3 regions of the Chelativorans composti genome follow, and region 1 is predicted to be linked to each of the others. Evidence: predicted binding sites of a transcription regulator. Region 1 holds the regulator's gene; each other region holds the start of a gene.
The links. The regulator LexA, encoded in region 1, represses DNA repair genes until DNA is damaged. The targets are predictions, from matches to a motif close to TGTTCNNNNTGTGTTCNG.

Region 1 (9,645 bases):
CTTGGCGCCGAGAAGGCCTGGGTCGTTCACGGTGACGGCCTCGATGAGATGACGACGACCGGCAAGACGCTGGTGGCGAGCCTCGAAAATGGCGAGGTGAAGACCTTCGAGATCACGCCGGAATCCGTCGGCCTCGCACAGGCCGACATGGCCTCGCTGCGCGGCGGTGACGGCGTCGCGAACGCCAAGGCGCTGCGCGCCGTTCTGGAAGGCGCCAGGAACCCCTACCGCGACATCGCGGTTCTCAATGCCGCGGGCGCGCTGGTGGTGGCTGACAAGGCTTCGAGCCTTGAGGAAGGCATCGCGATGGCGACGCAGTCGCTCGACACAGGCGCTGCCCTGCGCACGCTCGAGAAGCTCGTGGAGGTCTCCAACCGGAAAACGGCTGACTGAGGCCCTGCCCTTCACCGACGCAAACGACAACTGCCCGCTGCACTGGAAGGAGCATCTGATGGCGGACATTCTGCGCAAGATCGAAGCCTACAAGCGCGAGGAAATCGTTGCTGCCAAGGCCGCCCTCCCCCAGGCGGAACTGAAGGCGCGGCTGAAGGACGCCTCGCCCGTGCGCGGCTTCATGAATGCGCTGAAGGCGAAACAGGACCAGGGCGGCTTCGGTCTCATCGCCGAGATCAAGAAGGCTAGCCCCTCGAAGGGCCTTATCCGCGCCGATTTCGATCCGCCGGCGCTGGCGAAGGAGTATGAGCAGGGCGGCGCTGCCTGCCTTTCCGTGCTCACCGACGGCCCCTCTTTCCAGGGTGCGCCCGAGTTTCTGGTCCAGGCGCGGGCGGCCTGTTCGCTGCCAGCCATCCGCAAGGACTTCATGCTCGACACCTACCAGGTGCTGGAAGCCCGTCTGCTCGGCGCCGACGCGATCCTCATCATTATGGCGAGCGTCGATGACGACACGGCGCGCGCGCTGGAGGAAACGGCCTTCGAGCTCGGCATGGACGCGCTCATCGAGGTGCATGACGAGGAGGAACTGGAACGGGCGCTGAAGCTTTCCTCCCGCATGATCGGCATCAACAACCGCAACCTCAGAACCTTCGAGACGACGCTGGCCACGTCCGAGAGGCTCGCACCCATGATCCCGTCCGACCGGCTGATCGTCGGCGAAAGCGGCATCTTCACCCACGAAGACTGTCAGCGGCTTGCCAAGGTGGGCATTCGCAGCTTCCTCGTCGGCGAAAGCCTGATGCGCCAGCAGAACGTGGCGGAGGCAACGCGCAGCCTGCTGGGGCTCGCCCCGGCCGCCTGAAGGAGGGTTTTCATGTCCGCGGAGGAGGATAAGCGGCTTACCCATCTCGACGCCGAGGGCAAGGCCGACATGGTCGACGTGGGAGCCAAGGCGGATACGGAGCGCGTGGCGGTCGCGACCGGCTGCGTTCGGATGGCGCCTGAAACGCTGCAGGCCATTCTTGCCGGCAACGCGAAGAAGGGCGACGTGATCGGTGTGGCGCGCGTCGCGGGCATCATGGCAGCGAAGAGGACGAGCGACCTCATTCCGCTCTGCCACCCGCTTGCACTCACCAAGGTTTCCGTCGACATCGAGCCGGACGAGGCCCTGCCCGGCCTGCGGATCCGCGCCCTCGCCAAACTCACCGGCAAGACCGGCGTCGAGATGGAGGCGCTGACGGCTGTCTCCGTTACCTGCCTCACCATCTACGACATGGCCAAGGCGCTCGATAAGGACATGGTGATCGGGGAAATCCGGCTTGAGGAGAAGCTTGGCGGCAAGTCCGGCCACTGGAAGCGCGGGGAGCGGGACTGATGGCCCTGCTTTCTGTCGATGAGGCCCTCGAGCGCATCCTGGAGGGCGTGCAGCCCGTCTCCGCTGAAACCGTTCCGCTCGCCGAGGCCGTCGGCCGCGTTCTGGCTGCTCCGATTGAGGCGCGCCGCACGCAGCCGCCCTTCGACGCCTCGGCCATGGACGGCTACGCAGTGCGGGACGCCGATATTGCCAGCACGCCTGTCACCCTGAAGGTCATCGGCACTTCCGCCGCAGGCAAAAGATTCGACGGTGAAGTGACCGCCGGAACCGCCGTGCGCATCTTTACCGGCGCTCCGCTGCCGAAGGGCGCCACCACGATCGTTCTGCAGGAAAACGCCCGGGTCATCGACGAAGGCAGGATCGAGGCGCTGGAGCCTGCCGCCCCAGGCCGCCATATCCGCCGCGCGGGACTGGACTTTCGGTCTGGCGACACGGTGCTGGAAGCGGGCCGCACGCTCGATCCGGCGGCACTGTCCCTGGCGGCAGCGTCGGGCCATGCTCAGGTGCCGGTCATCCGTCGCCCGCTCGTGGCACTCATCGCCTCGGGCGACGAACTCGTGCCCCCGGAAGCCGAGCCGGGTCCGGATCAGATCATCGCTTCCAACAATTTCGGCGTCGCCGGCCTCGTCCAGCAGGACGGCGGCCGGGTGCTCGATCTCGGCATTGTGCCGGACGACCATGCGGGTTTCGCCGCCGCCGTGCGCCGCGCCCGCGAGGCGGGGGCCGACGTGCTGGTGACGCTAGGCGGCGCCTCCGTCGGCGACCGCGACATCACCCGCGAGGTGCTTGCCGCAGAGGGCATGGAGCTCTCCTTCTGGAAGATCGCCATGCGGCCGGGCAAGCCGCTGATCTTCGGACGCCTGGGCCGCATGTCCGTGCTCGGCCTGCCGGGCAATCCCGTCTCGAGTCTCATATGCGCCCACGTCTTCCTGCGGCCGCTCGTGCGCCGCCTCGGCGGACGGCTGCATGCGCCTAACCTGCACCAGGCGGAGCTCGGCGCCCCCATGCCCGCCAACGACGGCCGGCGCGACTATGTCCGCGCCACGGTGGTCCCCGGACCGGGCGGGCTCATCGCCACCCCCTTCCCCGTCCAGGACTCCTCCATGTTGAGCGTGCTTGCCGCCGCGAACGCGCTCATCATCCGCCAACCGCATGCGCCGGCGGCGGAGGCCGGCGAGCGCTGCCAGGTTCTCATGCTGCGTTAACGCCGCTCTAACCTTTCGCCCTGCAAGTTACCAGTTGCAGAACACATCCTGAACGTCTACGTTATGTTCTGGATTTGTTTTTACTTTGATTCAGGGGTTCGGAGCCGATGCTAACCCGCAAGCAGCATGAACTCTTGCTGTTCATTCACCAGTGTCTCAAGGAGACCGGCATCCCGCCTTCCTTCGACGAGATGAAGGAAGCTCTGGACCTCGCGTCAAAGTCGGGGATCCACCGCCTGATCAGCGCGTTGGAAGAGCGCGGCTTCATCCGCCGCCTGCCGAACCGCGCGCGGGCTCTGGAAGTCATACGCCTGCCGGATTCGATGATGCCGAACGTGCCGCCGCGTTCCCGGGGCTTCTCCCCCTCGGTCATCCAGGGCGGCCAGAGCCAGCCCGAACCGGCGCCGACGCCTTCGCGTGCCACGCCGGTTTCCAGCGAGACAAGCATATCCATTCCGGTCATGGGCCGCATCGCCGCGGGCGTGCCGATCGACGCCATTCAGCACGTGACCCACAGCATCGCCGTCCCGCCGGACATGATTTCCGGCGGCGAGCACTATGCGCTTGAGGTCAAGGGTGATTCGATGATTGAGGCCGGCATCTTCGACGGCGACACGGTGATCATCCGCCACACCCAGACGGCCAACCCGGGCGACATCGTCGTGGCGCTGGTGGACGACCAGGAGGCGACGCTGAAGCGCTTCCGCCGCAAGGGCGCCTCCATCGCCCTGGAGGCCGCCAATCCCGCCTATGAGACCCGCATCTTCCCGCCCCACCGCGTGAAGGTGCAGGGCAAGCTCGTCGGCCTCATCCGGCGGTATCACTGAGTGATGATGCGGCGGGGCCGCCGTCAGGCCCTGCCCTGCCCTGTTGCCTGTTGCGGTCATTTGCCATCAAGTGCTCGTGGCATCTGTCGAGACTGCCGCGCGGACCAAATCCTTGCGGAAGAGTCCGGAAAACGTCTCTGCCGCAATTGACGCAGCGGCTGAAGCAAGGGAAAAGGACCACAATGCGGACGTGGCGGAACTGGTAGACGCAAGGGACTTAAAATCCCTCGGGCTTCGCCCGTGCGGGTTCGACCCCCGCCGTCCGCACCAAGCCTTCAACATTGCCGCTGTATCTTGCCAGGCTGGACAAAAACCAGCCATCGTACCTGCCGTCAGGGCGGGTTATACGGCCATGTGCAACCTCTACACCTCCACAACGAACATTGAGGCGCTTCGCCAGCTCTCGCGCCTTCTGGACAGGCTGGCGGACCGGGCCTTCTTCAATGAGGAAAGCTTCGACGTCTATCCGAACCGGTTCGGTCCCGTCATACGCATGGTCGAGGGCGGGCCTGAGATGGTGCGCGCTCGCTGGGGCATGCCCTCTCCTCCCTCGATGCTCCAGGGCAAGGACTTCGACTATGGCATTACCAACATCCGCAACACCGTCTCGCCCCATTGGCGTCCCTGGCTCTCACCCGGGCACCGATGCCTGGTGCCGGTGCTGAAATTCGCCGAGCCTGATCCCGCGCGCAAGCGGCCGGGCGAACGGACTCCGGACGCCTGGTTCGCGCGGCCGGACGGACGCCCCTTTTTCTTCGCCGGGCTCCGGACGCGCTGGACCGGAAAGCGCCTCGCGCGCGAGGAACCGGCCACCCACGAACTTTATGCTTTTCTTACCACCGCGTCGAACGCCCTTGTGGCGCAGGTGCACCCCAAGGCCATGCCAGTCATCCTCACCCGTGACGAGGAGATCGATATCTGGCTGCGCGCCCCTTGGGACGAGGCGCGGCACCTGCAGCGCCCTGCGGAGGAGAGCGACCTGATCATCCTGCCCGGCGAGAAGGACCGGCCCAAGCTGCCCTGACATGTTCAGCCTCGTGTGGCCCAAGCCAGCCTTTTCGCCGCTCTGTACGAAAGCCCGCAGCGGTTTCCCATCCGCGCGCCGGGGCGTGCTTGAAAAGCGCTACCTCTTGCCCGTAGCTAACGAACAGGGCTACGGTCTTCCCCGGAGGATTTTGACCGACTCCAAAAGCTTCAACCTTCACATGAACGTGAAGATTCTAACTCACCTATTTGTTTTTTAAAACTTATCAAGGATCGAAATCTGATAGTCCGCGGAACTGATTTTGAGCGACCTGCACCTCCGGGAAAATCTGAACGTCTCCAATCATATGCTTCCTGCGGCCGGAAGGAGACGGTTCAGACCTGCTCGGAACCGGGCCTGGAGCCGTTCAAGGAAAGTGGAAACCGGTTTCTGTCCGGAACCATGACCAGCCGCTTACCTACAGCAGTTCAGTGTTTCGTAAAAAACTGAACTGCTCTTCTAAGCGGCTGCGCGCTTCCAGCCGAGCGCGAGCAGGCCGGCGCCGATCATCAGCGTGCCGCCCGTCCGATTGATAACGTACTGGACGGTAGGATTGCCGATCCGCGAGCGGATGGCCGAGGCCATGAACGCGTACAGCGCCGCGTTCACCGTCGCGATGACGAGGAAGGTGACTTCCAGAATGACCATCTGCGGCAGCAACGGCGATGAAGGGTTCATGAACTGCGGCAGGAAAGCGACGAAGAAGACAATCGTCTTCGGGTTGAGCGCGGTTACCGCATAGGTGTGCAGGAAGATCCGGCCTGGCCGCAAGGTGGCAGCTGGGGCGTCGGGCGTCTCCCCCCTCTCCTCGCTCACCGGCGCGCACCAGAGCTTGATGCCAAGGTAGATCAGATAGGCCGCGCCGATCCACTTGAGCACGGTGAACAGCGTGGCCGAAGTGGCGAGCAAAGCGCCCAGGCCGAGCATCGAGCCCGTCATGGCGGTGAAGTCGCCGAGAGTCACGCCGGCGACCGTCGCAAAAGCGATTCTGCGCCCATGGCTCAGGGCGTAGGAGACCACCAGAAGAATGGTCGGTCCGGGGATGGCGACCACCACGGCAGACGCCGCCGCGAATGCAAGCCAGGTTTCAAGGGACATCGGGCACCTCGATGATCGGCGAGAAAAGGGTCGGCCTCTGCTGATCAGTTAACTAGAGAATCCGCAACAATTCAACCGCCGCCATCATGTCCCGCTTGCGAGCGGCAAGCCGTTGGGCGGCTTCGTAATCCTCGCCCCATTGGCTGGCGTTCCAGTCCTCGTCGATGTGGGCGGCCCTCCAGGCGTCCTCGGCATCGAGGAACCCGGCCTCGACCGCCAACGCCAGGATCGACGATCCCATCAGCGTCGTCATGACATGGAGGGAGGACAGACGGAACACCTCGCGCCGCTGCGCGAGATAGCTGCCGACCGCAGCAATGGTCTCGCGCGGTTGCTGCACGTGCATCACGCCTTCGGCGAGCACGAAGCGCGCACCGATCGTCCCCTCGATCCAGTCCAGCACCGGATCCCAGGCATCCCGCTGCATCTGCACAAGCCGCTCTGGCGACTCGGCGCGGTAGCAAAGCAGGTCGGACGAGGCATACCGCAGGATATCCTCGAGAACGGCCTGCGGGTCGCGCGCCACGCCGTCGATGGCGGTGTTGACGAGCCGCGTCACCGGCATGGTCATCGGATCGATCCGCTCGCCCTGCGCGGCATATTCGTCCGCCACGAGCCGCGCCATGCCTTCCCTGGGGAGAATGACTTCGGCTCCGCCGGGCGTACGTACGGTCTTTCCGTCGAGCAGCACCTTGAAGGCCCCCTCCTCGCCGCCCACCGTTACTTCCTTGTAGAAGCGCCGGGGCAGTTGCGGGCGCATGCTTTCCTGGGCGGCGCGGATCGGGTCCGGCTGGCGCCCCTGTTCGAGATCGTTCAGAAGTTCACGCATGTCATTCATATAGGCGGCGGCGTTGGCGCGGCCACCTTCCCTTCATTCTTCTTCGGCCGAAGCCTCGTCGAAGCTGAGCAGGTTCCAGCTCTGCTTCATGTGCGGCGGCAGCTCGGCCGTCACGTCAATCACGCCCTTGCCGGGATCCGGATGCGGGATCACGATGCGCCGGGCATGGAGATGCAGCCGGTTCTGGATTCCGCCCGGGAGCTCCCAGTTGTGATCCGCGACGAAATACTTGGGGTCCCCGATAATTGGGCAGCCGATATGCGTCGTATGCACGCGCAGCTGGTGCATGCGGCCGGTCTGCGGCTCCAGTTCGAGCCATGACAGCGCCTGCCCGGCCTGCTCCACCACCCGGTAGAGCGTGACGGCGTGCTCCGCCCCTGGCTCGCCATGCTTGGCGATCCGCATCTTGTCACCGTCCGGGGTGGCCTCGCGCAGCAGCCAGGTCGAGATCTTGCCTTCCCGCTTGCGCGGCACGCCCTTCACCAGCGCCCAGTAGACCTTCTTGGTCTCGCGCTCGCGGAACGCTTCCGTAAGCTTCACCGCCGCAAGCCGCGTGCGCGCCACGACGAGCACGCCGGACGTGTCGCGGTCGAGCCTGTGCACGAGGCGCGGTTTCTCGCCCTTCTTGTTGCGCCAGGCTTCGAGCATGCCGTCCACATGCCGGTTGACTCCCGAGCCGCCCTGGACGGCGAGGCCCGCCGGCTTGTTGAAGACGAACACCTTGTCGTCCTCGTAGAGCAGCATCTGCGCCAGCACTTCGGCGTCGCCGCGGTCGCGAATCGTACGGCTCGTCATGGGCTGCGCGCCCTTGCGGTCGATACCGAGCGGCGGCACGCGAATGATCTGGCCGGGCTGCACGCGCGTGTCCGTTTTCACGCGACCGCCATCGACCCGGATCTGGCCCGTGCGCAGGAGCTTCTGCAGCTGCCCGAACGCGAGCCCCGGATAATGTACCTTGAACCAGCGATCGAGCCGCATGCCCGCCTCGCTGTCTTCCACCTTGATCTGTTCTATGCCTGCCATGTCTTCACCATTTCGGCGGGCATACCATTAGAAAACGCTTCTTGCGAGCCACAATCCCGCAAACAGGAAAAGAATGGCCCCTAATACGCTAGCCAGCACGTAGGCAGCCGCAAGAGACACCGCCCCGCGCTCCCACAGCAGCGTCGCATCCAGAGAAAACGCCGAGAAGGTGGTGAACCCGCCGAGAATCCCGGTTGCCAGGAACAGTGAACGTGCCCCACGGGAACGCAACACCGAGCAGCCGCGCCGCGCCGACATTCGTCAGGTGCCGCAGCCCGGCGCCGATTCCGCCGCCCAGACAGACCAGAAGCAGGTGGTACAGGATGGCTGTCCCTTTCCTTGTTCAGATCGCCGTGTTGCCCGTCTCAGCCCCTGCCGGACCGCTCGCGCCGGAGCCGCGCCCAGTAGTCGAGCCGCTTGCGGATCTCCCGTTCGAAACCGCGCTCGGGCGGATTGTAGTAGGTCTGCCGCCCCATGGCCTCCGGGAAATAGTCCTGGCCCGAGAACGCATCCGGCATGTCGTGGTCGTACTGGTAGCCCTCGCCGTAGCCGGTTTCCTTCATGAGCTTGGTCGGCGCGTTGAGGATATGCTTGGGCGGCAGCAGCGATCCGTGTTCCTTGGCCGACCGCATGGCGGCTTTGAACGCCGTGTAGACCGCATTCGACTTCGGCGCCGTGGCGAGATAGACGCAGGCCTGCGCCAGTGCAAGCTCGCCTTCCGGAGAACCCAGATAGTCATAGGCGTCCTTGGCCGCGTTGGCGATGACAAGCGCCTGCGGATCGGCGAGGCCGATGTCCTCCACCGCCATGCGCACGAGCCTGCGGCCGATGTAAAGCGGATCCTCGCCTGCGTCGAACATGCGGCAGAGGTAATAGAGCGCGGCGTCCGGGTCCGATCCGCGCACCGACTTGTGGAGTGCGGAGATCAGATTGTAGTGCCCGTCCTGGCTCTTGTCATAGATCGGCGCGCGCCGCTGCACGATCTTCTGAAGGGTTTCCGCGTCGAAGGTCTCGCCCGGGCGCGCCGCGCGCCAGACCTCTTCGGCAAGCGTCAGCACCGCGCGCCCGTCCCCGTCCGCCATGCGGATCAGCACGCCGCGCGCCTCTTCGGTGAGCGGCAGTGCCTTGCCCTCTTCCTTCTCCGCGCGCTGGAGCAGCTTCTCGAGGCTCTCCGCGTCATGCGGCTTGAAGTTGAGCACGCGCGCGCGCGACAGCAGCGCCGCGTTAAGCTCGAAGGATGGATTTTCCGTCGTCGCGCCGATCAGCACGACCGTTCCGTCTTCCATGACCGGCAGGAAGGAATCCTGCTGCGCGCGGTTGAAACGATGGATCTCATCCACGAACAGCAGCGTCTGCCGCCCCTGCTGGCGCCGCAGCCGGGCCGCGTCGAACACCTTCTTGAGGTCCGCAACACCCGAAAAGATCGCCGAGATCTGCTCGAAGGCGAGCGAGGTCTCGTTGGCGAGCAGCCGCGCGACGGTGGTCTTGCCCGTGCCGGGCGGCCCCCAGAAGATGAGCGAGCCCAGCGAACCGGAGTTGATCATGCGCGTGAGCGTTCCGTCGGGACCGGTGAGATGCTCCTGCCCTACGACGTCGGCGAGCCGGGTCGGCCGCAGCCGGTCGGCCAGCGGCTTTCCTGGCGTCTGGTTCGCTGTTCCTGCGGTCTGGTCGAAAAGGTCAGCCATGTATCAGTAACGCAAGATCTGTTCGATGATCCGCCCGCCCCGGTCGATCGCAAAGCGCCACATGCGCCCGTCGCCCTCGGCGATCCGCTTCAGCTGTTCGGCCGAGGTGATCGTCTCGCCGTTGAGCTCGCGGATGATGTCGCCGGGCCTCAGGCCCACGCGCGCGGCCGGCGAATT
Region 2 (9,645 bases), on a different contig from region 1:
CTCAGCGCAAGGATGGCGCGCTCGATCGCTTCCTGGACCGAAGGCTGGCCGGCCTGGCGTTGCCAGCCGGCGTAGTTGGTGCCGTCGTATTCGATGTCGATGCGGTAGCGGGGCATGGCTCAGCTGCGCTCCGGAGTGCTGGCGGTCACCTGATCCTTTGCCCCTTCTTCACCGGCGCGCCGCGCAGGAAGTCGGCGGCGGTCACGACCTTTCCGCCCGCGCGTTGCAGCTCGAGGAGGCGCACGGCGCCGGTGCCGCAGGCGACCGTGAGGAAGTCGTCCAGGACCTCACCGGGTTCGCCGCCCATGTCATCCACGCGTGTGGAGCGCAGCACTTTCACCCGCTCCAGCCTGCCGCCGAGTTCCATCTCGCACCAGGCGCCCGGCATGGGCGAAAGACCACGGATGTGGTTGTGGACGTCGCGGCCAGGGCGCGTCCAGTCGATGCGGGTCTCCTCCTTGGAGATCTTGCGGGCGTAGGTGGCGCCTTCCCCGGCCTGGGGCGTCAGCCTGAGGTCACCGGAGGCGAGGGCTGCCATGGCCTCGACCATGAGGGCAGCGCCGGTTTCCTTCAGGGCGTCGTGCAGCTCGCCCGCCGTCATGTCGGGATTGATCTTCACGACGCGGGTGAGCGCCACCGGGCCGGTGTCCAGCCCCTCATCCATCTTCATGATCATCATGCCGGTCTCGGCGTCGCCGGCCATGATGGCGCGCTGGATGGGCGCGGCCCCGCGCCAGCGGGGCAGCAGCGAGGCATGGCCGTTGTAGGCGCCGAGACGTGTGCCCTCCAGGATAGGCTTTGGCAGGAGCAGACCGTAGGCCACGACGACGGCGGCATCCGCGTTGAGGTCACGGAAGCGCCGCTGTTCCTCTTCGCTCTTCAGGGAAACGGGCGTGAAGACGGGTATGCCGAGCTCTTCTGCGACCTGATGCACCGGCGACTTTGTGAGTTCCAGGCCCCGGCGTCCGGCCGGGCGCGGCGGCTGCGTATAGACGGCCACGATTTTGTGCCCCGCCTCGTGCAGCGCCTTCAGCGTGGCGACCGAGAATTCCGGCGTTCCCATGAAAATCAGGTTGAGGGGCATTCTCACATCCTATGCGCGTTGCGCTTCTCGCGGGTGACCTGCCTGGCCGACATCCCGCCACATCCATTGCTGACCGCCGGCCAAGCCTGTTTTCGCCGGGCGGAAAACGGGAGGCTCAATCCTCCGTTGTCGCGGATGGAAAGGCAAACCGGCTCTCGTCTCCGCCGGATCCGTGCCCTGTCCCCGTGTCACGGGGCCGGGCGGGAACCGGCTTCCACCTTTCCAGGGACCGCTCAGCCCACCACGGGCGACTTGCGTTCCTTCGCCAGCTTCCTGAACTTGCGGATCACCATGTCGCGCTTCAGCTTCGACAGGTGGTCGATGAACAGGACGCCGTTCAGATGGTCGATCTCGTGCTGCAGGCAAGTGGCGAGGATGCCGTCGGCCTCGACGATCTTTTCCTTGCCGTCGAGATCCAGCGCCTTCACGCTGATGCGGGCCGGACGCTCCACTTCCGCATAGTAATCGGGAATGGACAGACAGCCTTCCTCGTGGACGTTCATGTCCTCGCTCTTCGCGAGGATTTCAGGGTTGATGAAAACCTGCGGGTTCTTCGGTTCGTCCTTGCCGGCAACGTCGAGCACGAGCATGCGGATCGGCTCGCCCACCTGCACGGCCGCGAGGCCGATGCCGGGCGCGTCGTACATGGTGTCGAACATGTCGGCGGCGAACTTGCGCAGTTCGTCGTCAATACGCTCCACGGGCTTTGAGACCTGGCGGAGCAACGGATCGGGAAGAATTACAAGCGGTCGAGTAGCCATTGGCGTGACGTAATTGCTCCCGTGTCGGGCGTCAATGCGGTCGGATGGCACGGGTACGTTTTGTTCTCGTTTTGATCTTCTCGGGCGGGGCGGAATCGTCTACGGTAACGCGATGATGGATTCAGCGTCGCTTTTCGCCAGTCCCGTGTTCCGCCTCGGCGCGGCCACCTTCACCGTGGGTCATGTAATGGCTACGGCGGGCGGTGTCATCCTGTTCCTAATGGTTCTGATGGCGATCATGGTTGCGCGGGCCTCGCGGGCGAGGGCGGTCGCGGCGGCGGAAGCGGAGGAGCGGCTGCGGGAGCTCGCCCGCACGCAAGCCGAACTGCACGGGCGACTCGGCACGATGGCGGAAATCCTCGGCTCCCGGCAGGCGGAATTGACCAGGGCACTCACCGAACGGCTCGACGGGATGACGCACAGGCTCGGCACCTCGATCCACGAGCAGACCAAGGCGACGCACGAGAACCTCGCCAAGCTGCAGGAGCGGCTCGCCGTCATCGACACGGCGCAGAACAACATCCAGGCGCTCGCCGGACAGGTGGTCCAGCTGCAGCAGATCCTCTCCAACAAGCAGACGCGCGGGGCGTTCGGGCAGGCACGGATGGAGGCGATCATCGCCGACGCGCTGCCGTCAGGGGCCTACGAGTTCCAAGCGACGCTCTCGAATGGCGCGCGGCCCGACTGCTTGATCCGTATGCCGAACGGCGCACCGTCGCTGGTGGTCGATGCCAAGTTTCCGCTGGAGGCGTGGAACGCCATGAAGGCTGCCGGGAGCGAGGGCAGCGCCGAGGCGCGCAAGGCGGCGGAAACCGCCTTCCGGCGCGACATCGAAGTGCATATCCGGGCGATCTCCGAGAAGTATCTCATCAACGGCGAGACACAAGAGCTCGCCTTCATGTTCGTGCCGTCGGAGTCCATCTTCGCGGAGATTCACGAGAATTTCGAGGCGCTGGTGCAGCGGGCGCATCGGGCGAGGGTGGTGATCGTATCGCCCTCGCTGCTCATGCTCTCGGTGCAGGTGATCCAGTCGGTGCTCCGCGATGCGCGGATGCGAGAGCAGGCGCATCTCATCCAGGCCGAGGTGGTGAAGCTGATGGAGGACGTGACCCGGCTCGACGAGCGCGTGCGCAAGCTGCAGGGTCACTTCTTCTCGGCTCAGAAGGATGTGGAAATGATCCTTACCTCCGCCGACAAGATCACCAAGCGCGGCAGCCGCATCGAGGCGCTGGAACTGGGTGAGGCGGAAACCGGCGGAGCGGTTCGAAAGTCCGGTGCGGGCGGGGGAGAGAAGGCCGGACCCGTGTCGCCCGGTCAGGGCCGCCTGCAATTGCGCGTGGTGGATGAGTAGGCAAGGCCGTCATGGCGTGCCGTACACCTTAATGCTGAGCCCGTCGAACCATCATGGTGGGCCAGCCGAACCATGAAGGTGGCAAGAACCGACACTGTCGCTCCAAGTCTTTGTGGACCCGCCGCAGAAAGCCTTTGTGCTTGCCGCCCTCCGACAGCTCCCGGTTTGACGAGCTCACCATGAGGGGGGCGGAGGGAGGGCCAGAGGTGTCAGCGGTTCAGCGCGTCCACCATGGCAGCGATGACGGCAACATCTCCGGCAGAGCGGTCCTTGAGGGATTCCACGAGGCAGGCCTGCGAGCGCAGGATCACGCCGTCTTCGAGCACCTTCAGGTGGTTTGCGCGCAGCGTCGAACCGGTCGAGGTAATATCGACAATGATGTCGGCGGAGCCAGCCGCGGGCGCCCCTTCCGTGGCACCGAGGCTTTCGACGATGCGATAGACCTGGATGCCGTGCTTCTGCGAGAAGAACTGCTGCGTCAGGCGCCAGTACTTGGTGGCGATGCGCAGGCGGCGGCCATGGCGGTGCCGGAAGTCGGCCGCCACATCGTCAAGATCAGCCATGGTGGAGACATCGAACCAGACGTCGGGCACGGCGACGATCACATCGGCGCGGCCAAAGCCCAAGCGGGCGCGAATGGCGACCTTACGCTCCCACTCGGGGATCGTCTCGCGGATCAGATCCTCTCCTGTAACGCCCAGATCGACGTTGCCGGCTTCCAGCTCGCGGGCGATTTCCGAGGCGGAAATGAACTTCACGTCGATGGCCGGATGGCCGTCGACGGAAGTGCTGTAGCTGCGGTCGTCCTTCGGCGGCGTGACGCGGTAACCGGCCTTCTCCAGGCGGGCGATCGCCTCGTCCTTCAGGCGGCCCTTGGACGGAAGTGCGAGGGTGACGCTCATCAGCGGGCCTCCCTGAGGGTATCCACGCGGTCGAGCCAAACCGAGAAGCCGACGCCCGGAATCGGCTCCTGCGCTCCGAGCAGCGTGAGCAGCCGGTCGTAGCGCCCGCCGCCGGCAAGCGGAAGGGCGAGACGGTCGGTGGTGATCTCGAAGACGAGACCGGTGTAGTAGTCGAGCGGACGGCCGAAGCCGGAATTGTAGCGGACGTCGGCGACGGAAACGCCGGCGGCGGCGATGGCCGCGTTGCGCTTCTCGAAATTCGCCAGCGCCTCGTCAATGGCGATACCTGCCCTGACCGCGAAGTCCGCCAGCGTGGCCACGGCGTCCGACAGCGGCACGCGGATCGCGAGGAAATCGCGGAGCGCCTGGAGTGCCTGTTCTGAAAGGGTCACGCTATCCAGATGCCGCTTCTCGATGAGGCGGCGGGCAATCTCCCTCGGATGGCGGCCGGCGCCGGGCGAAAAGCCCATGTCGACCATCGCGGTCTCGATGTAGGCGGCGAGCGCTCTCTCGTCGCCTGTCAGCACGAGACCTGCGATCTCGGCGGGCAGGGGCTGGGAGACGCGCGCGGTTCGGAACTCCTCGATGGCCGCCGACAGGCGGTCGGGCGTGCCGAAGGCGCGCAGCAGGCGCTTCTGCAGTCCGCCCGGCAGACCAAGGGCGGAAAGCACCGCCTCGAACATCGCCTTGTCGCCGACCGTGATGGTGAGGGGAACAGAAGGGAGCAACCGGGCGATCAGCGCCGTTGCGTCGCAGAGGGAGCGCGCATCCGCTTCGGCGCGGTCGGGCGAGCCGAGATCCTCGATGCCGGCCTGGAAGAACTCCGCGCGGCCTTCGCGGCGCTGGCGGAAGACCTCTCCGAGGTAGCCGTAGCGGCGCGGTGTCGATGCGCGCGAGGCAATGTGGTCCAGGCAGACGGGAATGGTGAAATCCGGCCGCAGGCAGAGGGATTCACCCGTCTCGCTCTCGGTCATATAGATGCGGCGGCGCAGGTCCTCTCCCGCCATGTCGAGGAACGGGTCGGCGGGCTGAAGGATGTCGACATGCGTCAGCACGACGTCCCGCTCGGCGAACAGGGCGAGGATATCCGCGGCAAAGGATGGGTAGCGGGAGGTCATCGGGCTCGAGCCTTTCGCGTTAGCGAGCGTCTGCGTCCACCGGCAGGGTGGACGTCAGCCGCGTCCGTCTTCCGCCTGGGCCGCCAGCACACGCTTGACCGCCTCGACCATCTCGCCTTCCGGCACCGAGAACTGGGCGGGACGGGCCTCGCGCCAGGTGGCATTGTCGGCGATTTCCTGGGAAAGGCGCAGACCTTCGACCAGGTCCTTGATCTGTACCTCGCCCTTCGCGCGCTCGTCGCCGCCCTGGATGATGACGCAGGGGCTGCCGCGGCGGTCCGCATATTTCATCTGTGCCTTCATTCCGGCGCCGCCCAGGTACATCTCGGCACGAACGCCGGCCTGGCGCAGGTCGGAGACCATCTTCTGGTAGCGGCCGAGGCTTTCGATGTCGCGGTCCATGACGAGGACCACGACCGGCGCAACGGTGTCGGCCGTCTTCAGCTTGCCGAGGTTCTTGAGCGCGGTCATCAGGCGGGAGACGCCGATGGAGAAGCCGGTGGCTGGAACAGGTTCGCCGCGGAAGCGGGAGACCAGCCCATCATATCGGCCGCCGCCGCCGACGGAGCCGAAGCGGACGATCTGGCCGTCCTCGTTCGGAACCTCGAACAGCAGTTCGGCCTCGAAGACCGGGCCGGTGTAATACTCCAGGCCGCGGACGACCGAAGGGTCGATCTTGATACGGCCGTCATCGTAACCGGCGGCGGCGCAGAGGGCCTGAATGTCGCGAAGCTCGCGCACGCCTTCATTGTCCTCGATCTCGCCGGTCTCGATGTAATTCATGACCTTGGCGATGGCTGCGTCGTCGAGTTCTGCGCCCTTGGTGAAGTCGCCGCTCTCGTCGAGGCGGCCCTTGCCGAGCAGCAGACGCACGCCTTCGGGACCGAACTTGTCGAGCTTGTCGATGGCACGCAGGACGGTGAGACGGCGGCCGGCATGCTCGTCACCGCTCAGTCCGATCGAGTCCAGAACGCCGTCCAGCACCTTGCGGTTGTTGACACGGATCACGTAGTCGCCGCGCCTGATGCCAAGCTCCTCAAGAACGTCGGCCATCATCATGCACATTTCGGCGTCGGCGGAGACGTCCGGCGCGCCGACCGTGTCGGCGTCGAACTGCATGAACTGGCGGAAGCGGCCGGGGCCGGGCTTCTCGTTGCGGAAGACCCAGCCGCAGCGGTAGCTGCGATAGGGCTTGGGCAGGCGCTCGAAGTTCTCGGCGACGTAGCGGGCGAGCGGTGCCGTCAGGTCATAGCGCAGCGACAGCCACTGCTCGTCGTCATCCTGGAAGGAGAAGACACCCTCGTTCGGCCGGTCCTGGTCGGGCAGGAACTTGCCAAGTGCGTCGGTGTATTCGATGAGGGGCGTCTCGACCGGCTCGAAGCCATAGAGCTCATAGACGCGGCGGATCTTCACCAGCATCTCGTCGACAGCGCGAATGTCCTCGGGGTGTCGGTCGACAAATCCGCGCGGGAGCCTTGCCTTCACCTTGTTCGCCTTGTCCGCCATGTCTTTAGCTCTGGATCTGGTGGTTGAAATGAATATTCGCGCGGCATGAAGGCCACCGCGGGGCGGTGACGCGAACATGCCGCGCGTTTCCCTAACCGATCAGGCCTGCACCGACAAGTCTGCAGCGCAGGACTGATTGCGCATGATAATAGTATCAGCCGACGAAGCGGAGGTTGGACAGCTCGTCCGCGATGCGCCGGAAGGTCTCCGAGAGTTCCGCGCCGGTCGTGTTCCAGAACAGCTTCTGGCCGCGGCGGACGCGGGATTCGGAAGCGCATTGCTGCAGCAGGTCGATCTGCGCCTTTTCGTCGGCCTTCTTCGTGCTGAGATCCAGCGCGACGGTCATGACGATGATGCCCGCATTCTTCGCGTTCGTGCACACCTTCTGCATGTGCTCGTTCATGGCCTTGGTGTAGTTGTCATTGTCATAGGTGGTCGGACGGCTCGTGCCGTCAAAGATGCGCTTCTTCGAGGCATAGCCGTAGTTCGAGTAGATCGACTTGTTGTTGGCCTCGTCGGCGTAGCCCAGGCTGCTCGGGGTATAGTAGGTGTTGGCGCCGTCGGTGAGAACGATGATCACCTTGTCGTTGCCCTTTTCCTTGTCCGGGCGACCCTCGGTGAAGGGCTCTCCGCCGGAGATCACGCGCCAGCCCCAGGCGATGCCCTCGGGCACATTGGTGGCGCCGTCGGCAATCATTCCGTCGATGGCATCCTTGATACGCTTGATGCCCGCCGTCGTCGTGACATCGGTGAGCGGCGTAATCGGCACCGTGGTGCAGCTCAGGTTCGGGCCCTCATTGTAGAGCTTGAAGTTGCTGCTCCTCTCGTTGGCCTCGTAGTACTTGGGCATGTACTTCTGACGGTTGGCCGCCGTGCTGTTGATCGCGTCCGCCCACCAGTTGTTGTAGGCCGTCCTGGAGCCGCTCTTCGTATCCGTCTCGTCCGGAGCGAACATCGGAACGAACAGCGTGTCCGGGTTGGTCGGAGAAGGCGGCGTGTCGTCGAGGTTGTAGGGATAAGGACGCATCTCGACGCAGCCGGCCCAGCTCGTCACAGGTACTTCTGCCCAGGATTGGCAGACATTCTTGCTGGATTTCGTACAGTACTTGCGCCGCAGATCGTTGAACAGGGTAAAGCGCGTCACGATCTGGTAGCGTTCCGGCCCCCAGTCCTGCCCGGTCTTCTGGTAGACGTTTCCGACCTTCTCCACCTTCAGGTTGGAGGGCATGGTCGTCCAGTCGAAGTTCTCATGATGGATGGAAGAGCGCCCCTGGACGTCCATCCAGCTCGCGTTGGCATGTTCGGGGCCGACGTTGACCGACGCCGCGAAGGGCACGAGGGCGAACTGGACGGGCTTCTGGACCTGCTTCATGAGCTGGCCCTGCTTCGCCATGGTATCGACCAGCTGCTTGGCAGCGTCCTTCAGAAGCTGCAGGCGCTTCTTGCCGGAACCGGAGCCCGTGTCGTCCATGGAGCCGGAGTTGTCGAGGACAAGCGCAACTTCCAGCGTATTCTTCAGCTGGACCTCGTTTTCCGCGTAGAGCTTGATGTTGATCTCGCCGGACTTGCCGAGGAGTTTCATGAAGGTTCCGTAGAAGTACGGGTCATAGCGCAGGTCCGCTTCCATGCGGATCGTGTTGCCGCCTTCAGACTCGTCGGGAAGGTGAACCGTCAAGGTCACCTTGGACGGATCCACGGGGCCGAGATTGGCCTCGAAGAAATCCTGCGCGAACTGGCGCACGTCCTGATCCGGATCGCCGTTCAGGTAGCGCCAGGCCGTCGCCATGTTGGCCGCGTCCAAGGCGTTGAGTGTTGCCTGACGCTGCCGGCTCATCTCCGTGTAGTCGATGGCCAGTGCCATGGCTCCGATGATCGGCACCATGGCCAATGCCAGAAGCATTGCGAAATTGCCGCTCTTGTCACGCAGAAACTTGAAAATCATGGCGAACCCCCACCGCTGGTCCGTCGGGAGACTATCGGGCGAGGGCTTAATCTATTTCTTAATGGCGCGCGAGTTTCGAAAGTCTGGTTTATGAACGGTTACGGCCGCGGGGAAATATCCTTTCAAAAACCGTGACAGCCGGAGAACATTAGGCTATCCCTCGCGAAAATCGCGCCAACCGGCGCGCCTTCCGAACGAACAACCCAGGGACACTTCATGGCATCGCTTGAGATCATCGACCGTCTGGATGGGCTGGCTGAAAACTATTCGGCCATTCTATGCGACGTCTGGGGTGTCATCCACAACGGTGTTCGGGCCTTCGAGCCGGCCGTGGAGGCGCTGCAGCGCGCGCGCCAGGCTGGAAAGGCCGTGGTTCTCATCACCAATGCGCCGCGCCCGTTCGGACCGGTGATCGAGCAGCTCCGCTCGCTGGGCGTTCCCGACGATGCCTATGACGCGGTGGTGACATCCGGCGATGTCACCCGGTCGCTGATCGAGGCGGGGCCCCGGAAGATCTTTCATCTGGGGCCGGACCGGGACATGACGCTCTATGACGGGCTCGATGTCGAGGTGGTGGAGGAGTTCGAGGCCGCGGGCGTGGTCTGCACCGGGCTGTTCGATGACCGCACCGAGACGCCGGACGATTACACGGACCTGCTGCAGCGTCTGCGGGCGCGGGATCTGCCGTTCATCTGCGCCAATCCGGACATCGTGGTGGAGCGCGGCGACACCATGATCTACTGCGCGGGTGCGCTGGGGCGGGCCTACAGCCAGCTCGGCGGCCGGACGCAGATCGCCGGCAAGCCGTATCACCCGATCTACGAGGCAACGCTCGCCAAGGCGAGCGAGGTGCTGGGGCGGCCCGTCGGCGTGAAGGACGCGCTGGCCATTGGCGACGGACTGATGACGGATGTAAAGGGCGCGGCGGGCATGGGAATCGACCTGCTGTTCGTGACCGATGGCATCCATGCGTCGGAATAT
Region 3 (9,645 bases), on a different contig from region 1:
GAAGGGCAGGACCCCTGGACGAAAGGATGAGACATGTCGTCTCAAGACGGCGTGTGTTCCGGGCAAGAAGACTTGGGCTGGGCGCGCAAAGGATTTAGGATCGGATTGTCCGGGAACTGCCAGACGGAGAATCTCATGCCTGAAGCAAAGCCTCTGGTGAAACCATTTTACGACAAGCGCACCGGATCCATTCAGTACGTTGTCTCCGATCCATCCACGCGCAAGTGCGTCATCATCGACCCGGTGCTGGATTACGACGAAAAGTCGGGCAGCACCGCCACATGGAACGCGGACGCCATCCTTGCCCACGTGGAGGAACAGGGGCTGGAGATCGAATGGATCCTCGATACCCATCCGCATGCCGATCATTTCTCGGCCGCGAGCTATCTCAAGTCGAAGACGGGTAAGCCCATCGGCATCGGCGAGAAGATTGTCGAGGTCCAGAAGCTCTGGAAGGACTTCTACAACTGGCCCGACTTTCCGGCCGATGGATCCCAGTGGGACCGGCTCTTCGCGCATGGCGACACCTTCTCCGTCGGAACCATCCCGGCCCGCGTGATCTTCTCGCCCGGCCACACGCTTGCCTCGGTCACCTATGTGATCGGCGACGCGGCTTTCGTGCATGACACGGTCTTCGTGCCGGATTCCGGTACCGCCCGCGCCGATTTTCCGGGCGGCAGCGCCTCGCAGCTTTACCGCTCGATCATGGAAATCCTGTCGCTGCCGGACGAAACACGGATCTTCGTTGGCCACGACTATCAGCCCGGCGGCCGCGAGCCGAAGTGGGAGTCGACGGTCGCGGAGGAGAAGGCCACCAACATCCACATGTCGAAGTGCCGGACGGAGGAGGAGTTCGTGACGCTGCGCGAGGAGCGCGACCGCACGCTGCCGATGCCGCGTCTGATTCTCCACGCGCTGCAGGTGAACATCAATGCCGGCCGCCTTCCGGAGCCCGAGTCCAACGGCACGCGCTATTTGAAGATTCCGCTCAACATCCTTCCGGATGCGAACTGGGGGTAGGGGGGGACAGCCCCCTTCATCCTGAGCTTGTCGAAAGGTGAGCCCGTCGAAGGGCGAGTAACCGTCTGACGGCCTCATGGTGAGCTTCTCGAACCACGAGGCCGGTCGAGCGGGTTTCACTTCTCCTCGGGAGGCGGTCTCCCGTGCTTGAATGCGTTCTGCACGAGGGGGCAGTGACCGCCCGGGTCAGTTCTTTTCGATGGTTTCCTGCATGGCCTTGCGCACGTCTTCCGGCCACTCGGAGAGGGCTGGCCAGGCTTCCACCCCGCCATTACCGTCCTGCTGGGCGAAGTAGATCTTCCTGTTCGCCTTGTCGATCGCCATGAAGGCGTCGGCCGACCCGCACGCGTGCGGCACGCATCCGGACGCATAGGCGATTCCTGACGCAAGCTTATGGAACCCGTCCGTGACCGAGAGGCCCGTCGCCACGTCCACCAGCTTGTTCCCGAGCAGGGTCTGCGCCATCTTGTAGACCGCTTCGTTCGAGAAGGCATCGACCGGATAGGCGAGATCGTCGATGTTCAGGCTGTCCCAGCTGGTGCCGGGTTGCGGTGTGTAGCTGAGCGTCCCTGCCAGCGTGAGCCCTTCGTCTGGAGTCCAGACCTGCACCTCAGCGGAGGTTCCTGGCAGGAGGTACGGAACGAAATAGATGGCGCTGTCGGTGATGGCCGGGGAAGGGGAGCCGCAATCATCGCCGGCCAGGGCGGTTTTCAGCTCCTCGTCCTCGGGCTTCCATGCGATTACGGTCCTGGGTCCGCAGGCATTGCCGCCAGCTCCGACCTGGAACAGCGCCGCTTCCACCGTGCCAATCTCCACTATGCGGTCATAGTCCAGGAAATATCCCCGGACGATTTCCGTGCCGTTATAGGACAGCACCTTCTCCATGCTGTCCGTCTCGGAGATCGTGAAAGCTCCATCGGCAAAGGGGATGGAGCTTTCCTCCTCGGCCTGTGCGCCGGAAAGCGTCAGGATCAGCGTCGCCAGAGCAAGATTCAAGTTTCGGCAATTCATTAATGAACTCCTGAAGTGTCAGGTTATGAAAAGCCGAATCTTTTTAGGCCACTTTCCAGCCGATGAAAATCTGCACGAATGGAGAAAATGGCTTCAGGCGGCCTACACCCAGGGACGGGTCTCGGTCATCTTCTGCTCGAAGCTTTCGATGGCGGCGCTCTTCTCGAGCGTCAGGCCGATGTCATCCAGGCCGTTGAGCAGGCAGTGGCGCTTGAAAGCGTCGATCTCGAACTTGATCACGCCGCCGTCGGGACCGCGGATTTCCTGCTGCTCGAGGTCGATGGTGAGCGTAGAGTTGGCACCGCGTGAAGCGTCGTCCAGCAGCTTCTCCAGCTCTTCCGGGCTGACGGTGATCGGCAGGATGCCGTTCTTGAAGCAGTTGTTGTAGAAGATGTCGGCGAAGCTCGTGGAGATCACGCAGCGAATGCCGAAGTCCAGAAGCGCCCACGGAGCATGTTCGCGGCTCGAACCGCAACCGAAGTTGTCACCCGCGATCAGGATCTTGGCATTCCGGTAGGCCGGCTTGTTGAGAACGAAGTCCGGGTTCTCCGAACCATCCTCCCGGTAGCGCATCTCGGCAAAAAGCCCCTTGCCCAGGCCGGTGCGCTTGATCGTTTTCAGATAATCCTTGGGGATGATCATGTCCGTGTCGATATTGACGATCGGCAGGGGGGCAGCGACGCCGGTGAGCGTAGTGAACTTTTCCATGGGACCAAACACGCCTATCAAGAACCGATGGGTTGGGGGAGTTCTTTACACAAGCTGGCGCGGCAAGCAAACCCCTCTTGCATCGAACGAATGGCTGCGTCATGGACAATCGCATGAAAGAACAGTCCATGTCCCTCCGCCGCTCCGTCCTCTACATGCCCGCCAGCAACGAGCGGGCGCTGGCGAAAAGCCCGTCGCTTGCCTGCGACTCGATCATCTTCGACTTCGAGGACGCGGTTGGTCCCGACGAGAAGGCGGCCGCCCGTGAGCGGCTGCTGGCCTTCCTTTCAGGCGCCGGACGGCCGCAGCGCGAGCTGGTGATCCGTATCAACGCGCTGGACAGCGAGTGGGGCAGGGACGATCTGGCAGCGGCCTGTGCCTGCCGGCCCGACGCCATTCTCATCCCAAAGGTGGAGGGTGTCGAAACGTTGCGCGAGGTCGACCGCGCTCTCGCGGAATTGAATGCCCCGGCGGACCTGAAGCTCTGGGCGATGATGGAGACGCCACGCTCCATTCTCAACGCCGGCACGATTGCGGACTATGCGCGCGATCCGTCTTCCCGGCTCGATTGCCTGGTGGTCGGCCCCAACGACCTCGCCAGGGCAACCTGCATGGTGCCGGGGCCTGACCGGGCGAATCTCCTGCCGCTCCTGCTGCAGGTCGTGCTTTGCGCCCGCGCGGGCGGCATCACCGCGCTCGATGGTGTGTCCAACAACTTCCGCGATCTCGAGGCATTCGCTAGCGAATGCCGTCAGGGCCGCGAGCTCGGCTTTGACGGCAAGACGCTCATCCATCCTGCCCAGATCGACGGTGCCAACCGCATCTTCGGCCCCACCGACGAGGAGGTCGCCGAGGCGGAGGCCATCGTCGCCGAATTTGCCGAGCCTGAGAACAGCACCCGCGGCGTCATTTCCATGGGGGGGAAGATGGTCGAGCGGCTGCATCTGGAAATGGCCCGGAGCCTCCTTGAGAAGGCCCGGCTGATAAGGGAAAGGACCCAATGAAACTCTATCGCTTCCTGACCGGCCCCGACGACGCCTCTTTCTGCCACAAGGTAACCGCGGCCCTCAACAAGGGTTGGCAGCTCTACGGCTCGCCCACCTATGCCTACGACGCCGAGACGAAGACCATGCGCTGCGGCCAGGCCGTATTCAAGGAAATCGACGGGATCGACTATTCTCCGGACATGAAGCTGGGTGATTACTGAGGCCCCGGCTCACGTCCGATCGCGGTAGGAAAAGAGGGAATTGGTTTCTGCCCGCAACCGCGATGGAAGATCAAGCTTTGACCCTATCGCGTTCCGGTCCTGGCCAGGGCCAGGTGCCGGGGTTCTTTTTCGAAACTGCAGGACCCTGAACGAGAAAAGGCACGGGCGGGCGTCCGTGCCTTTTCTGTTTCAGCCCGGCAGGGAAAATCAGTCCGATCCCGACAGATACCCGTCGTCGGCGCTGTTCTCGATGCGCACCATGTCATCGTCGGACAGGCCGAAGTGGTGGCCGATCTCGTGGATCAGCACATGCGCGACGATGTCGCCCAGCGTTTCCTCGTTCTCGGCCCAGTAGTCCAGGATCGCCCTGCGGAAGAGCGTGATGCGATTCGGTCCCATCCCGGTGTCGGGATTCCAGCGTTCCGCAATGCCCCGCCCCTCGAACAGGCCCAGCAGGTCGAACGGTGTCTCGAGAGCCAGGTCGTCCATGATTTCCTCGGAGGGAAAATCGGCAACCTGAATCACGATGTCTCCGGTCAGCTTGCGGAACTGTTCCGGCAGATTCGCATAGATTTCCATCGCCAGCAGTTCGAGTTCTTCAAGCGATGGGGAAAGCTGGTCGTGCCAGGACCTTGTTCTATATATGCGTGCCATTTTTTATCCTTTGCCCGCATATAGCGTTTTCTGTTGCAGGTTGCGAGTGTTTCACGAGACTGTGGTAAAAGTCTATTTGGGGAAGGATTCTCGCAAAGGCCAGGGCCTCGGCCGGAAGTATCCCCGATCTGCAGTCTCCTTACTGCGTAAGGCCGCGCGGGTCTATCCTCCTTCTCTCTGCACGTGCTGCTTGACTCGGGGCCGGACCTCTGGAATCCATAAGAACATAACGTGAACAAACGGAACGGTTCGGAAACGTTTGGGACCGCTCCCTGTCCGAAACAGCGAAAACAAGCCTGGGCCACGTCCGGCATTGGTAGGCCGGGATGCCCGCAGCGAATGAGAGAGTGAACGACCATGGCACCCCCGGCCATGGCGCAGGACCTGCTTTTGTCCCTGCGCCGGCAGATTGCGCGGATTGAAGGCACCCAGCCCGAACGGCTGGAGGGTGGCGGTCTGCGCGAGGGCAGGGACTTGATTGTGTCCTCGCCGGGGACGGGGGACGCGCCGGAGATGGCAGGCGTGCAGGCGGGTGCGCCGGAAACGTCCGAAGCCGGACTGCTGGTCCGCCGCCATGCGCCGGATTCCGGTCGCATCCGGCTGGGCGTGGCGGGGCTCGACATGGCGCTGGGCGGCGGCTTGCCCCGCGCTGCGCTGACGGAAATCATCGGCCGCCAGACCCGCGATGCCGCTGCGGTGGCGGGTTTCGCGCTGGCCCTGGCCGCGCTCGCCGGCAGGGACGGGCAGCTGCCGCTGCTCTGGATCGGCCTCTCCCATTTTTTCATGGAGGCGGGGCTTCCCTATGCGACGGGCTTCACCCGTCTCTTCGGCATCGCGCCGGACCGGCTTCTGCTCGTCCATCCGAAACGCATCGAGGATGCCCTGTGGGCGGCCGAGGAGGCTGCCGTGCAGAACCGTTTCGCCGCTATCCTGCTGGAGCTGCATGGCAATCCCGCCCGGCTGGATCTCACGGCCACCCGCAGGCTGAGTCTGCGCGCGCGGGCGGCGGGCTATCCCCTTTTCCTGATCCGCCACGGCGGCAAGGCGCAGCCCACCGCGGCCACCACCCGCTTTGAGGTAGGGGCGGCCGCCTCGTCCCTGCGGGGGACGTTTTCCGGCCCGGTTTCGCGCTCCATCGGTCCGCCCGCCTTCGCCGTCACTCTCACGCGCAGCCGCACCGGAAAGGAAGGCACCTTCGTGCTGGAATGGAACGCCCATGACCTTAGCTTTCAGGAACGACAGCCCGTTCGGGGAAGACCTCTTCACGCAGGCGAGGAGCGTGCGGCGGATGCTGGCGGTCTGGCTGCCGCATCTTTCGACGGACCGCATCTTGCGCCAGCGCCATGGCACGGGCTGGCGTCAGGCCGGAAGGCAGGCTGAAGTTCCGCCGCTGGTGTTAAGCCACCGCGAGAACAACACCCAGCGCATCGCCGCTCTCAACGAGACGGCGGAAGCGCTGGGCCTGCGCCCCGGTATGGGCATCGCCGACGCCCGCGCCATGCACCCCTCCATCGAGGTTCTGGAAGCCGATCCGGAAGCCGACCACCGCCTGCTCTGCCGTCTCGCCGACTGGTGCGATCACTTCACGCCGCTTGTCGCGCTCGACGGCAGCGACGGCCTGATGCTCGACATCAGCGGCTGCGCCCATCTGTTCAGCGGCGAGAATGCCCTTCTGCGCGTTCTGCTGCGCCACCTCACCCGGCAGGGCTTCGACGCCCGTGCTGCCCTTGCCTCGACGCAGGGCATGGCCTGGGCCGCGGCGCGGTTTGTGGCAAAAGCGGTTCCAGGAAAAGTGGGAACCGCTTTTCCGTCCGGAACCGCGACAGGCAAACAAGGCATGGTTCCAGGAAAAGTGGGTGCTGCTTTTCCGTCCGGAACCGCGGAAAAACAAGGGGGTAGGGCAGGTCGGGATTTCTGTGAAGGTCCGAACCACTTGGGTCCTTCCGCTAACATCCCCCCGGGCGGCGAGCGCGATGCGCTTGCGCCCATGCCGCTTGCCGCGCTGCGGATTCCGCCGGAGACGGTCGCGAAGCTGGAAAGCGTGGGCCTGCGCCGCGTCGGCGCTCTGCTCGATGCTCCGCGCGGACCGCTGGCGCGCCGCTTCGGCCAGCTTCTGGTCACCCGTCTCGATCAGGCGCTGGGCACTGTCGAGGAGGCCATCTCGCCCCGTTTTCCGGTTCCGCCCCTGTCCGTCGAGCGGCGGCTCGCCGAGCCCGTCAGCCTGGTTGAGGACATCCAGTCCCTCCTGCTTCTGCTGGCCGGGCGGCTGAAGCAGGACCTCGAGCGTCGGGGTGAGGGTGCGCGCCAGCTCACGCTTTCCCTGTTCCGCATGGATGGCGCCGTCACGCGCATCGCTGTCAGCACCTCGCGCCCCCTGCGCGATCCGCAGGCCATCGGTACGCTTTTCGCGGAGAAGTTCGCCGTCCTCGAGAACAGTCTCGATCCCGGCGAAGGCTTTGAGCTTGTCCGCCTCGCTGCGGCTTCGACGGCCCCCTTCGTTGAGAAGCAGGAAGACCTCCATGGCGATCCGGCTTCGGCCGGCGAGGAGCGCTTCGCTCTCGTGGTCGACCGGCTCCGCGCCCGCCTGGGCGACAGCGCCGTGCTGATGCCCTCACCGGAGGAGAGCCACATGCCTGAGCGCGAGGGCCGCTTCGTCGCCTTCCGCGTCTGGGTGGAATCCCCGTCCGCCGCCCGCTACGCCACCGCCGGCAGCGCAGTTCTCAAACCCGATACCCAGTTCGATGCGGTGCCGGCCGCGCTGCTGCGCCCGCTCCGCCTGCTTCTGCGGCCGGAGCCGGTCGAGGCCGCCGCCGAGGTGCCCGAGGGCCCGCCCTTCTCCTTCCGCTGGCGCAAGGCGCTCTACCGCGTCGTCCGCGCCGAGGGGCCGGAGCGCATCGAGCCGGAGTGGTGGCGCATGCCCGCAGGCACCCTGCCGCGCGACTATTTCCGCGTCGAGGACACGGAGGGCCGCCGCTTCTGGCTGTTCCGCGAGGGCATCTATGACGGTGGGGCCAACCCCCGCTGGTTCATGCACGGGCTCTTCCCATGAGCGCGCCGGTCGGAAGCCCCGGGGCCGCGCAAGGCCCGCGCTATGCGGAATTCGGCATCCAGTCGAATTTCTCCTTCCTGCGCGGCGCCTCTCGTCCGGAGGAGCTGGTGCTGGCCGCCCATGAGCTGGGCTACAGCGCCGTGGGCCTTGTGGATCGCAATACCGTGGCCGGTGTCGTGCGCGCCTGGAAGCAGGCGCAGGCCTGCGGCATCGCCTATCACCCCGGCAGTCGTCTGGTCTTTGCCGACGGCACGCCGGATATCCTCGCCTATCCGCAGGACAGGAAAGGATGGGCACATCTCTGCCGCATGCTGACCCAGGCCAATCTCCGCGACGAGGCGAGCAAGGGCGCGCCCGTCCTCTACCGGCAGGATCTCCTGCAATGGGGCGCGAACCTGTCGCTCGCCGTCCTGCCGGAGCTCGCCCTCCCGGCGGCGGAGACCCTCGCCTTTCTGCACGAGCTGCGGGCGGCTTTCGGCCGCTCGGTCTGGCTCGCTGTGGCGCCGCAATTCCGGGGGGACGACCGTTGGCGACTCGCCCAGGCAGCAGCACTGGCGGAGGCCGCCCGCCTGCCTCTCATGGCTACCAACGACGTGCTCTACCATGAGAAGTCCCGCCGCCCGCTGCAGGATGTGCTCACCGCCATCCGCCTCAAGACCACCATCCACCGCGCTGGCTTCGCGCTGGAGGCCAATGCCGAGCGGTATCTGAAGTCGTTGGAGGTCATGCGGCGCCTGTTCCGCGACTGCCCCCACGCGCTGGAGGAGACCCTGCGCTTTGCCGCAACCCTCTCCTTTTCGCTTGATGAATTGCAGCACAACTATCCCGACGAGGTCTCCGAAAGCGGCCTCACCGCCGAGGAGGAGCTGGAGCGCCTCACCTGGGAGGGGGTGAAGCGGCGCTTTCCCGGCGGCCTCGCGCCGCAGCACGAGGCGCTCATCCGCAAGGAACTCGCGCTCATCCGGAAGAAGAGCTACGCGCGTTATTTCCTGACGGTCTACGACATTATCCGATTCGCCCGCAGCCAGGGCATCCTCTGCCAGGGGCGCGGTTCGGCCGCCAATTCGCTGGTTTGCTACTGCCTCGGCATCACCGAGGTTGGCCCCGACATCATGGACCATCTGCTTGAGCGCTTCATCTCCGAGGAGCGCAACGAGCCGCCGGATATCGACGTCGATTTCGAGCACGACCGGCGCGATGAGGTGATTGCCTACATCTACCGGAAGTACAGCGAGAAGAACACGGCGCTCGCCGCGGCCGTCATCACCTATCGCGGCCGCTCGGCCGCCCGCGAGGTGGCGAAGGCCATGGGCCTCTCCGAGGACGTGGTGAACGCACTCTCGGGCTCCATCTGGGGCTGGTCCAGGCATCCGGTGGGCGAGCAGGAGGCGAAGGCCGCCGGGCTCGACCAGTCCGACCCGCTCACCCGCCACGTGTTCGACCGCGCCAACGAGATAATGGGCTTCCCCCGCCATCTCACCCAGCATGTCGGCGGCTTCGTCATCACGCGCGACCGGCTCGACGAGATCGTTCCCATCGTCAAGACCGCGATGGCGGAGCGCAAGATGATCGAATGGGACAAGGACGACCTCGACAATGTCGGCCTGCTCAAGGTCGACATCCTGGCGCTCGGAATGCTCTCCTGCCTGCGCCGCTGCTTCGATCTGCTGGAAGCCCATTACGGCCCGCGCGACGCGCACGGCCGCCCCTATACGCTCGCCACCCTGCCGCAGGAACAGAAGCCGGTCTACGACATGATCTCCCGCGCCGATACGATCGGCGTCTTCCAGGTGGAATCTCGCGCGCAGATGTCCATGCTGCCGCGGCTTCGGCCGCAGACTTTCTACGACCTGGTCATCGAGGTGGCGATCGTCCGCCCCGGCCCCATCCAGGGCGACATGGTGCATCCCTACCTGCGCCGGCGCGAGGGGCGGGAGAAACCGGAGTACCACAACGAGGAACTGCGGGCGATTCTGGGCAAGACCTTGGGTGTCCC

Region 2: a site for LexA is predicted at 1,907-1,924, ahead of ABD906_RS14275 (DNA recombination protein RmuC). Genes of this name have one in related genera too.
Region 3: a site for LexA is predicted at 4,821-4,838, ahead of ABD906_RS06870 (ImuA family protein). Genes of this name have one in related genera too.

What each region holds. Positions count from the first base shown of each region.
Region 1 covers NZ_BAABGS010000074.1:160,656-170,300, forward strand. The annotation lists gene trpD (anthranilate phosphoribosyltransferase) at 1-393, shown strand, start outside; gene trpC (indole-3-glycerol phosphate synthase TrpC) at 449-1,255, shown strand; gene moaC (cyclic pyranopterin monophosphate synthase MoaC) at 1,268-1,768, shown strand; gene ABD906_RS15025 (molybdopterin molybdotransferase MoeA) at 1,768-2,973, shown strand; gene lexA (transcriptional repressor LexA) at 3,081-3,800, shown strand; tRNA gene ABD906_RS15035 (tRNA-Leu) at 3,985-4,070, shown strand; gene ABD906_RS15040 (SOS response-associated peptidase) at 4,153-4,824, shown strand; gene ABD906_RS15045 (LysE family translocator) at 5,284-5,922, opposite strand; gene ABD906_RS15050 (ATP12 family chaperone protein) at 5,975-6,751, opposite strand; gene ABD906_RS15055 (RluA family pseudouridine synthase) at 6,794-7,783, opposite strand; partial or broken gene ABD906_RS15060 (CrcB family protein) at 7,811-8,105, opposite strand; gene ABD906_RS15065 (replication-associated recombination protein A) at 8,149-9,468, opposite strand; gene ABD906_RS15070 (DegQ family serine endoprotease) at 9,472-9,645, opposite strand, start outside.
Region 2 covers NZ_BAABGS010000073.1:147,001-156,645, reverse strand. The annotation lists gene truA (tRNA pseudouridine(38-40) synthase TruA) at 1-116, opposite strand, end outside; gene fmt (methionyl-tRNA formyltransferase) at 146-1,084, opposite strand; gene def (peptide deformylase) at 1,318-1,845, opposite strand; gene ABD906_RS14275 (DNA recombination protein RmuC) at 1,961-3,196, shown strand; gene hisG (ATP phosphoribosyltransferase) at 3,406-4,098, opposite strand; gene ABD906_RS14265 (ATP phosphoribosyltransferase regulatory subunit) at 4,098-5,216, opposite strand; gene hisS (histidine--tRNA ligase) at 5,271-6,722, opposite strand; gene ABD906_RS14255 (pilus assembly protein TadG-related protein) at 6,877-8,664, opposite strand; gene ABD906_RS14250 (TIGR01459 family HAD-type hydrolase) at 8,881-9,645, shown strand, end outside.
Region 3 covers NZ_BAABGS010000018.1:304,833-314,477, forward strand. The annotation lists gene ABD906_RS06840 (MBL fold metallo-hydrolase) at 136-1,020, shown strand; gene ABD906_RS06845 (hypothetical protein) at 1,207-2,031, opposite strand; gene leuD (3-isopropylmalate dehydratase small subunit) at 2,134-2,739, opposite strand; gene ABD906_RS06855 (HpcH/HpaI aldolase/citrate lyase family protein) at 2,853-3,743, shown strand; gene ABD906_RS06860 (DUF1737 domain-containing protein) at 3,740-3,946, shown strand; gene ABD906_RS06865 (metallopeptidase family protein) at 4,154-4,600, opposite strand; gene ABD906_RS06870 (ImuA family protein) at 4,958-5,980, shown strand; gene ABD906_RS06875 (Y-family DNA polymerase) at 5,889-7,649, shown strand; gene ABD906_RS06880 (error-prone DNA polymerase) at 7,646-9,645, shown strand, end outside.